Regions from separate parts of the Enterobacter sp. PL_is511 genome, predicted to be linked through region 1. Evidence: predicted binding sites of a transcription regulator. Region 1 holds the regulator's gene; the other holds the start of a gene.
What was found. Region 1 encodes LexA, which represses DNA repair genes until DNA is damaged. Its sites were predicted from a motif close to TNCTGTATGTACATACAGNA; they were not measured.

Region 2: a site for LexA is predicted at 3,802-3,821, ahead of AC0TN7_RS18490 (DNA translocase FtsK 4TM domain-containing protein). Genes of this name have one in related genera too.

What each region holds. Positions count from the first base shown of each region.
Region 1 is NZ_JBVPGP010000013.1:66,218-71,039, forward strand. It holds gene AC0TN7_RS01650 (cupin domain-containing protein) at 62-550, opposite strand; gene zur (zinc uptake transcriptional repressor Zur) at 666-1,178, shown strand; gene AC0TN7_RS01660 (CsbD family protein) at 1,226-1,435, opposite strand; gene dinF (MATE family efflux transporter DinF) at 1,557-2,894, opposite strand; gene lexA (transcriptional repressor LexA) at 2,958-3,566, opposite strand; gene AC0TN7_RS01675 (diacylglycerol kinase) at 3,675-4,043, opposite strand; gene plsB (glycerol-3-phosphate 1-O-acyltransferase PlsB) at 4,198-4,822, shown strand, end outside.
Region 2 is NZ_JBVPGP010000024.1:640,931-645,752, forward strand. It holds gene cydD (heme ABC transporter permease/ATP-binding protein CydD) at 1-1,640, opposite strand, end outside; gene trxB (thioredoxin-disulfide reductase) at 1,755-2,723, opposite strand; gene lrp (leucine-responsive transcriptional regulator Lrp) at 3,269-3,763, shown strand; gene AC0TN7_RS18490 (DNA translocase FtsK 4TM domain-containing protein) at 3,899-4,822, shown strand, end outside.

The DNA.
Region 1 (4,822 bases):
TAAAACTCCCTTACGGCCTGTTATATTTTGTGACGGCCCTCAATATTTATAGATGAGGAAATTATTTTTTCCCAGGTTTTCCATCATGCGGTCCAAAAAACTGGGGTGGGTGGTCTACCCAGCGATCCTCACGGGTAGCGGCATACACGGGGTTGAGTGGATAGTAGATGCGATTGTGCTTCTTGTTGGCCTCGCCTACGACCAGCAACCGCACCTCTTCCTCCGTGTTGTTGATAAATGTGTGGCAGATACCGGTTCCGGCAGGAAATCCCACGCTGTCGCCAGGTTCAAGTTTCCATAGATAGCCATTTATCCACGCTTCTGGATAACCTTCGAGCACATAAATGAACTCTTCTTCATCGCTTTCAGCATGCGGATAGGACGTTCTGCGCCCGGGCGGCAAACGCTCATGATGGATACCAATGCGCCTGAGCCCAAGCTTACGAGCCAACGGGGCGCCGATAGAAAAAAGCTCATCGCTATCTGGATAGGTCGAATCATCCGCACCTTCTACGTCGCGCCAGTGCCGAATACAGTCAGGTTTTTTCATTGTTTATTTCCCGGTTTGTAATGGGTCAGGTATAGCACAGACTGGCGGATCTCGGTGTTTTTACCAGAACATGATAAAGTGGGGGTTTTCCGTCCTATAACATCCGGGGTGCTACATGGATAAGTCCACAAAAGAGCTGTTAGCGCAGGCCGAAAAGCTGTGCGCGCAACGCAATGTGCGCCTGACTCCGCAGCGCCTTGAAGTATTACGTCTGATGAGCCTGCAGCAGGGTGCCATCAGCGCCTACGATCTGCTCGATCTTCTCCGCGAAAGCGAGCCGCAGGCAAAGCCGCCAACGGTTTATCGCGCCCTGGATTTCCTGCTTGAACAAGGGTTCGTGCACAAGGTGGAATCCACCAACAGCTATGTGCTGTGCCATCTGTTCGATCAGCCCACCCACACATCGGCGATGTTTATCTGTGACCGCTGCGGCGTGGTGAAAGAAGAGGCTGCGGAAGGCGTGGAAGACATTATGCATACGCTGGCAGCGAAAATGGGGTTTGCCCTGCGTCATAACGTGATTGAGGCGCACGGGCTCTGTTCCGCGTGCGTGGAGGTGGAAGCCTGTCGTCATCAGGACGCGTGCCAGCACGACCACTCAATTCTTGTGAAGAAAAAGCCGCGTTAACGGCAAAAGAAAAGGCGGCTTAGAGCCGCCCTGTGGGTTATTCAACGTTACCAGCGGTAGTCGTTACGGGTTTCCCAGTCTTTGACTTCGTTTTCCGCCTGATCTTTCGCGTAGCCGTAACGTTCCTGAATTTTACCGACAAGCTGATCGCGTTTACCTTCAATGACGGTCATATCGTCATCCGTCAGCTTACCCCACTTTTCTTTCGCTTTACCTTTGAACTGCTTCCAGTTGCCGCCGATTTCGTCTTTATTCATCATCGTGTCCTCTTAAGTTAAGCGTCGGGTCGTAACGTCCGTTACGTTCTTTTCTGCTGGACGTGATAATTATTGTAGTTAAGGATTCGGCAGTTGGTTTCATATTCGGAATCTTTAACCGTCACGATATATCGTGACGTGAAGAGAACCAGGTATTGTTTTGCCAGTGGCGGTGCCAGATAAACGCCAGCGACAACCCTCGCAGCGAGAGGAAAACGGCCAGGGCCAGCCACAAACCGTGATTACCCAGCCAGGGGAGCGTCAGCAGCGTCAGACCAAACCCGGCCGCTGCAACCGCCATACTGTTACGCATTTCCGCTCCGCGCGTCGCACCAATAAACATGCCGTCCAGCAGATAACACCAGACGCCGACCACCGGTAAGACGACTTGCCAGATGAGATAGTGACTCGCCAGCTCGCGCAGCGCAGGGATAGACGTCAGCAATGCAACGATCTGCTCACCAAAGAAGGCGTAAACCATACCGAACGCCAGCGCCACCAGTCCCGACTGGCGGCAGGCTGCCCGCCAGACGTCCCGAAGCTGCCCGCTTTCGCGCGCACCGTACGCCTGCCCGGAATGCGCTTCTACCGCATAGGCAAAACCGTCCAGCGCGTAGGCGGTAAAGGTCAGTAGCGTCATCAATACTGCGTTGACCGCAACGATTTCTGGCCCCAGTCGAGCCCCGAAGACCGTCAGCGCTCCGAAGCAGAGCTGAAGCAGCAGCGAGCGCAGCATGATGTCTCGGTTAAGCGCCAGCAGCTTACGGATATTGCCGCGCCATGCGGTTTTGAGCAGCGCCAGGGAGATGCCGCGCATCGCCAGCACGCGCCAGACCATCCACAGGCCAATAATAAAGGTTCCGTACTCGGCAATCGCCGTCGCCAGCGCCGCGCCCTGCACGTTCATATGCAGACCCATGACCAGCCAGACATCCAAAACGATATTGAGCAGGTTACCCACCACCAGCAAAATCACGGGTGCACGGGCGTACTGCACGCCCAATAGCCACCCCAGCAGAACCAGGTTAGCCAGTGACGCGGGCGCGCTGAGCCAGCGGATTTCAAGGAAACGTCGCGCCTGCTCTAATACCGCCTCGCTGCCGCCAACAACATGAAGCGCAAGGTCGATCAGGGGCGCACGCAATAAAACGATTAACGCCCCCGCGCCAAGCGCGAGGATCAGCGGCTGGACCAGCGCGCGCGCCAGACGCAGCGGATCTTTTGCACCATAAGCCTGTGCCGTGAGCCCGGTGGTGCTCATACGCAAAAAGAGCAGCAGCATAAACAGGAAGCTGGTTGCCGTCGCGCCAATCGCCACGCCGCCAAGATAAACAGGCGAATCAAGATGGCCAATAACGGCCGTATCGACCAGACCCAGCAAGGGAACGGTAATATTGGAGAAGATCATCGGAAGAGCAAGACGCCACAATGCCTTATCGGATGCCGTCAGCAGTGACATGAAAAATACCGGGTGTGGAGAATGAAGCAGGCTACAGCGGCGCCATAGCCTGTCAGGAAGAGGTTACAGCCATTCGCCGTTGCGAATGACCCCAACCGCCAGCCCTTCGATAGAGAAGTTGTGTTCGCGAAGATCGACCACAATCGGGGAGAACTCGTTGTTTTCAGGCAGTAGCTGAACGGTGTTCCCCTGTTTTTTCAGACGTTTGACGGTGACTTCATCATCAATGCGCGCGACGACTACCTGGCCGTTACGTACATCCTGCGTTTTGTGCACCGCAAGCAGATCGCCGTCAAGAATACCGATGTCTTTCATCGACATACCGCTGACGCGCAGCAGGAAATCAGCGCTCGGTTTGAACATGGCTGGATCGACCTGGTAATGGCCTTCAATATGCTGCTGTGCCAGTAAAGGCTCACCGGCAGCAACACGCCCCACCAGCGGAATGCCCGTCTCTTCTTCCACCAGCAGGCGGATACCACGTGACGCGCCCGAAACAATCTCAATCACGCCCTTACGCGCCAGCGCTTTCAGGTGTTCTTCGGCAGCATTTGGAGAACGGAAACCCAGACGCTGCGCGATTTCCGCACGCGTGGGTGGCATACCCGTCTGGCCGATATGATCCCGGATGAGATCAAACACCTCTTGCTGCCTGGTCGTTAACGCTTTCATTCCGCCCCCTGGGTGTATATACAGTTATGCTGTGAGTATATACAGTCAAAGGCGATTTTGGAACCAAAAACTGCACAAAAAACCAGGGACTTAATTATTCCTCGAGGCTCATCGGAAATGTGACCAAAGCAGCGTGACCCAGGTGATAGCGGCAGTGATAATCGCCAGCAACACGGCAGCAGAGCCCATGTCTTTTGCACGGCCAGAAAGTTCATGGAAATCTGAACCAATGCGATCAACCACGGCCTCAATAGCGCTATTAAGAATTTCCACTATCATCACCAGAAGCACGGAACCGATAAGAAGTACGCGGGTAATAGCATCAACATCAAGGTAACAGGCGACGATCACCGCGATGATAGCGGCGACGCCCTCCTGGCGAAAGGCGGCTTCGTTGATCCACGCGGCACGGAAACCTTTCCATGAATAGCCGGCGGCTTTGATGATACGCGTTAACCCAGTGGTATTATTGGCCATTAAAAGAACCTTTTATGAAAAAAAGCGTCAGTAACAGGAACTGTAGCGCGTTTCGCTACAGCCTGAAGTATGACGGGTAACAACAGAAATTTTGCGCGCTTTCTGTTATCCTTGCGCCGCAATTGCATTATTAACCAGAGGCTTTACATCGTTTATGTCCGGCTGGCCACGAATTTACTACAAATTACTTAATTTACCATTAAGCATCCTGGTAAAAAGCAAGTCTATCCCAGCAGAACCCGCGCTGGAATTGGGGCTCGATACGTCACGTCCTATTATGTACGTTTTGCCTTATAACTCGAAGGCAGACTTACTGACGCTTCGCGCCCAGTGTCTGGCGCATGACTTACCTGACCCGCTTGAACCGCTGGAAGTTGACGGGACGCTGCTGCCGCGCTATGTGTTCATTCACGGTGGACCGCGCGTGTTTACCTACTACACGCCAAAAGAAGAGTCCATCAAGCTGTTCCATGACTATCTCGACCTGCACCGCAGCAACCCCGATCTGGATGTGCAGATGGTGCCGGTATCGGTGATGTTTGGTCGTCGTCCGGGCCGTGAAAAAGGTGAAGAGAACCCGCCGCTGCGCATGCTTAACGGCATCCAGAAGTTCTTTGCGGTCTCCTGGCTGGGGCGCGACAGCTTTGTGCGTTTCTCCCCTTCCGTTTCGCTGCGTCGCATGGCGGACGAACACGGCACCGACAAGATCATCGCGCAAAAACTGGCGCGCGTGGCGCGTATGCACTTCGCCCGCCAGCGCCTTGCTGCCGTTGGGCCGC
Region 2 (4,822 bases), on a different contig from region 1:
ATGCCTTCCAGCTGATGGGTGACCATCAGGGTAGTTTGCTGCCGGGAGGCGGCGTTCAGGGCTTCCATTACGCGCTGCTCGCTGTGGGCATCCAGGCTGGCGGCGGGCTCATCCAGCAGCATCAGCTGGCAAGGATTCAACAACGCGCGGGCAACGGCCACACGCTGCGCCTGTCCGACCGACAGCCCGGCGGACTGGTCACCGACCACGGTATCTACCCCTTGCGGGAGCAGCGGCAGAAACTCGCTGACCCAGGCGCGGTCGAGAACCGATTGCAGTTCATCTTCACGCGCATCCGGGCGCGCCAGCAGGACGTTTTCACGCAGCGTAGCGGCGGGAAGCTGCGGGTTTTGGCCCACCCAGCTGAGCTGTTTACGCCAGGCGTCAGGATCGAGGTTACGCAGTTCGGTTCTGTTGATCCGCAGTGAACCCGTATAGGCCATAAATCCGGATAGCGCATTCAGCAGAGAACTTTTCCCGGAACCGCTGGTGCCGACGAGCACCACGCGTTGTCCGGCAGGTAAGGTAAAGTTCAGCGGACCCGCAAGCACTTTGCCTTCGGGTGACAGAATGGAAAAGTCCTGCGCTTCGATGGTCACGGGCTCTTTAGCATTCAGCGTCACGTCACCGCGCTCCGGGTGTGCCAGCGGCGTTTCCAGGAACGTTTTCAGGCTATCGGCTGCGCCAACCGCCTGGGCTTTGGCGTGATAGAAGGTCCCCAGATCGCGAAGCGGCTGGAAAAACTCCGGGGCCAGGATCAGCGCCAGGAACCCGGCAGAAAGGGTCACCGCCGTGCCGTAATGGCCGAAATCCAGCGCGCCGAGGTAGGAGAACCCGAAGTAGACCGCCACGAGGGCAATCGACAGAGAGGTAAAGAATTCCAGTACGCCGGAAGACAAGAAGGCGAGGCGTAACACTTCCATGGTGCGCTGACGGAAGTCCTGTGACGCCTGGCGAATGTTTTCGGTTTCCGCTTCACCGCGGCCAAAAATGCGTAACGTCTCCATGCCGCGCAGACGATCGAGGAAATGGCCGCTCAGGCGACCCAGTGCCAGGAAGTTACGGCGGTTGGCATCCGCAGCCCCCATCCCGACCAGCGCCATAAACAGTGGGATCAGCGGGGCGGTGCCCATCAGAATCAGCGCAGCCATCCAGTTCACCGGGAAGATGGCGATCACGATCAGCAGCGGAACGAAGACGGCAAGGGCCATCTGCGGCAGATAGCGCGCATAGTAGTCGTGCATATCGTCAATCTGCTCAAGGATCAGCGTCGCCCAGCTACCGGCTGGTTTACCCTGGATCCACGCGGGCCCGGCTTCCTGAAGCCTGTCGAGCACCTGACGGCGGATCTCGTAGCGGATGTGCTGTCCGGCGTGAAAACCGACGCGCTCACGCAGCCACACCACCCAGGCGCGCAGGATAAAAATCAGGATCAGGACAATAAAGGGCAGCAGGAGCGCTTCGCGTGGAATGTTCTCCATGATCATGTGATTAAGAATGCGGGCCAGCAGCCATGCCTGGGCAACAATCAACAGGCCGCTAACGAACCCCAGGAGACGGGAGATCGTAAGCCAGCGGCGGGAAATAACGCTTTGCTGTTTCAGCCAGCGTGTTAACTCTTGTTGACGGGTTTTTTCCATTGCGTACTTTGCAGGTGACGTTATTAGAAATTGGGCAGCGCAATGTTACAACGGGGAGACAATAAAGGCGACTTATCGCCGCCTTTATTTACGTTTGTTACTGACTTGTAAAGATTATTTACCTTGTTCAGCCAGCCCATCGAGGTAGCGTTCAGCGTCCAGCGCGGCCATACAGCCGGTGCCCGCAGAGGTGATCGCCTGACGGTAAATATGGTCCATCACGTCGCCGGCCGCAAACACGCCCGGGATGCTGGTCTGGGTCGCGTTACCGTGAATGCCGGACTGCACTTTGATGTAGCCATTTTCCAGCTCCAGCTGACCGTCGAAGATCGCGGTGTTCGGGCTGTGACCGATCGCCACAAACAGACCCGCCACTTCCAGCGTTTCGACGTTATCGGTGTTCTGGGTATCACGGATACGCAGACCGGCAACGCCCATCTGGTCGCCCGTCACCTCTTCCAGGGTACGGTTGGTGTGCAGCACGATGTTGCCGCTTGCCACTTTATCCATCAGGCGCTTGATCAGGATCTTCTCCGCGCGGAAGGTGTCGCGACGGTGGATCAGGTGCACCTCAGAGGCAATGTTCGCCAGGTAAAGCGCTTCTTCTACGGCGGTGTTGCCGCCGCCGATGACCGCGACTTTCTGATTGCGGTAGAAGAAACCGTCGCAGGTTGCGCAGGCAGAAACGCCGCGGCCTTTGAACGCTTCTTCGGATGGCAGACCGAGGTAACGGGCAGAGGCGCCGGTGGCGATGATCAGCGCGTCACAGGTGTATTCGCCGCTGTCGCCCGTCAGGCGGAACGGACGGTTCTGCAGATCGACCTTATTGATGTGATCGAACAAAATTTCGGTTTCGAATTTTGCAGCATGCTCGTGCATACGCTCCATCAGCAGCGGCCCGGTCAGGTCGTTCGGGTCCCCTGGCCAGTTTTCCACTTCGGTGGTGGTGGTCAGCTGACCGCCTTTTTCCATGCCGGTGATGAGTACCGGGTGCAGGTTAGCGCGTGCAGCGTAGACCGCCGCGGTATATCCCGCAGGTCCAGAACCAAGGATTAGCAGCTTACTGTGTTTGGCCGTGCCCATGAGATCCCCATTGTTGTTGGCAGACATTTGGCTGGATTGTAGGGAATTTGTTGTCGTAAAAAAAGAGCGCAGCAATTTTGATATCAATCTGTGTAATAGCCACGGACGATGAATAGCGCGCGATAACATCAGGCTTTCTCCTGAAAACCGGTCGTTTGTAAGGCAATAAAATGAGGATTAATACCCTGCCGCAATGAATATCCGGCATGTTGTACTAAAAAACGATGTTTTGCTTTGACAATCCCCTGCGCTTTTGCGAAAACATTCAAGGAAGAAGAAAAAACCGTGTTAACCGTATGCCGCATAGGCATGCACGTAAATGCCATTTTTACCGGGTCAGTGAAATCTACGCATGGCGTGGACAGACGCCATACGTGATGTCGGTGACTGCCTTCGGGCAACGGTCTTCTTACCAACAGAACCCGAATCCGCATCGCGTCTAATACATAATCAGGCGATGTGATGACTAACGGGTACAGGCTCTGAACAGTGATGTGCACAGGGTCCAGGCAGGAGTAGGGAAGGAATACAGAGAGACAATAATAATGGTAGATAGCAAGAAGCGCCCTGGCAAAGATCTCGACCGTATCGATCGTAACATTCTTAATGAATTGCAAAAGGATGGGCGTATTTCCAACGTCGAGCTTTCAAAACGTGTGGGACTTTCCCCGACGCCGTGCCTTGAGCGTGTGCGCCGACTGGAAAGACAGGGTTTCATTCAGGGCTATACTGCTCTGCTGAACCCGCATTATCTGGATGCCTCACTTCTGGTATTTGTTGAGATTACTCTGAATCGTGGTGCGCCGGATGTGTTTGAGCAATTTAACGCCGCTGTACAGAAACTTGAAGAAATTCAAGAGTGTCACCTGGTATCCGGTGATTTCGACTACCTGTTGAAAACCCGTGTGCCTGATATGTCCGCCTACCGTAAGCTGCTGGGTGAAACCCTGCTGCGTCTGCCAGGCGTGAACGACACCCGTACCTATGTGGTGATGGAAGAGGTCAAACAGAGCAATCGTCTGGTTATTAAGACGCGCTAACACGGAACAGGTGCAAAATCAGCGTAGTTTGATTACACTCCTGTTAATCCATACAGCAACAGTGCCGGGGAGTCCCGGCACTGTTGTCCGTTTTAGCAAACAGGCAGGATATGCCTGATACCTGGAGAGCCTTTCTTGAGCCAGGAATACACTGAAGACAAAGAAGTCACACTATCGAAGCTAAGCAGCGGACGTCGTCTCCTCGAGGCTTTGCTGATTGTTATTGCCCTTTTTGCCGTCTGGCTGATGGCAGCCTTACTCAGTTTCAACCCCTCGGATCCCAGCTGGTCACAAACTGCATGGCATGAGCCTATCCATAATTTAGGCGGTGTCCCCGGTGCCTGGCTTGCGGACACGCTGTTTTTCATTTTCGGTGTGATGGCCTATACCCTTCCCGTCATTATCATTGGCGGATGCTGGTTTGCGTGGCGTCATCGTCAGAACGATGATTACATCGACTATTTCGCCGTGTCGCTGCGCCTGATTGGCGCGCTGGCGCTGATCCTCACCTCGTGCGGGCTGGCAGCGATTAATGCGGATGATATCTGGTACTTCGCCTCTGGCGGGGTGATCGGCAGTTTGTTGAGCTCTGCGCTACAGCCGATGCTGCACAGCAGCGGCGGCACGCTCGCATTGCTCTGCATCTGGGCGGCCGGGCTGACATTGTTTACCGGCTGGTCCTGGGTGAGCATTGCCGAGAAAATCGGCAGTTTTATCCTCACTATTCTGACCTTCGCCAGCAACCGTACCCGTCGTGACGATACGTGGGTTGATGAAGACGAGTACGAAGAGGAAGAGGAAGATGACGCGCCTGTGCAGCGTCGCGAGTCTCGTCGTGCGCGTATCCTGCGCGGCGCGCTGGCGCGTCGTCAGCGTGTTGCTGAGAAATTTGCCAACCCGCTTGGCCGTAAAACCGATGCGGCGCTCTTCTCCGGTAAACGCATGGATGAAGACGAGCAGGTGGCGTATCGCGCGGCGGGTGTCGCCGTCGATCCTGACGATGTGCTCTTCTCCGGCAGCCGGGCCATGCCGGGTGACTTCGACGAATACGATCCGCTG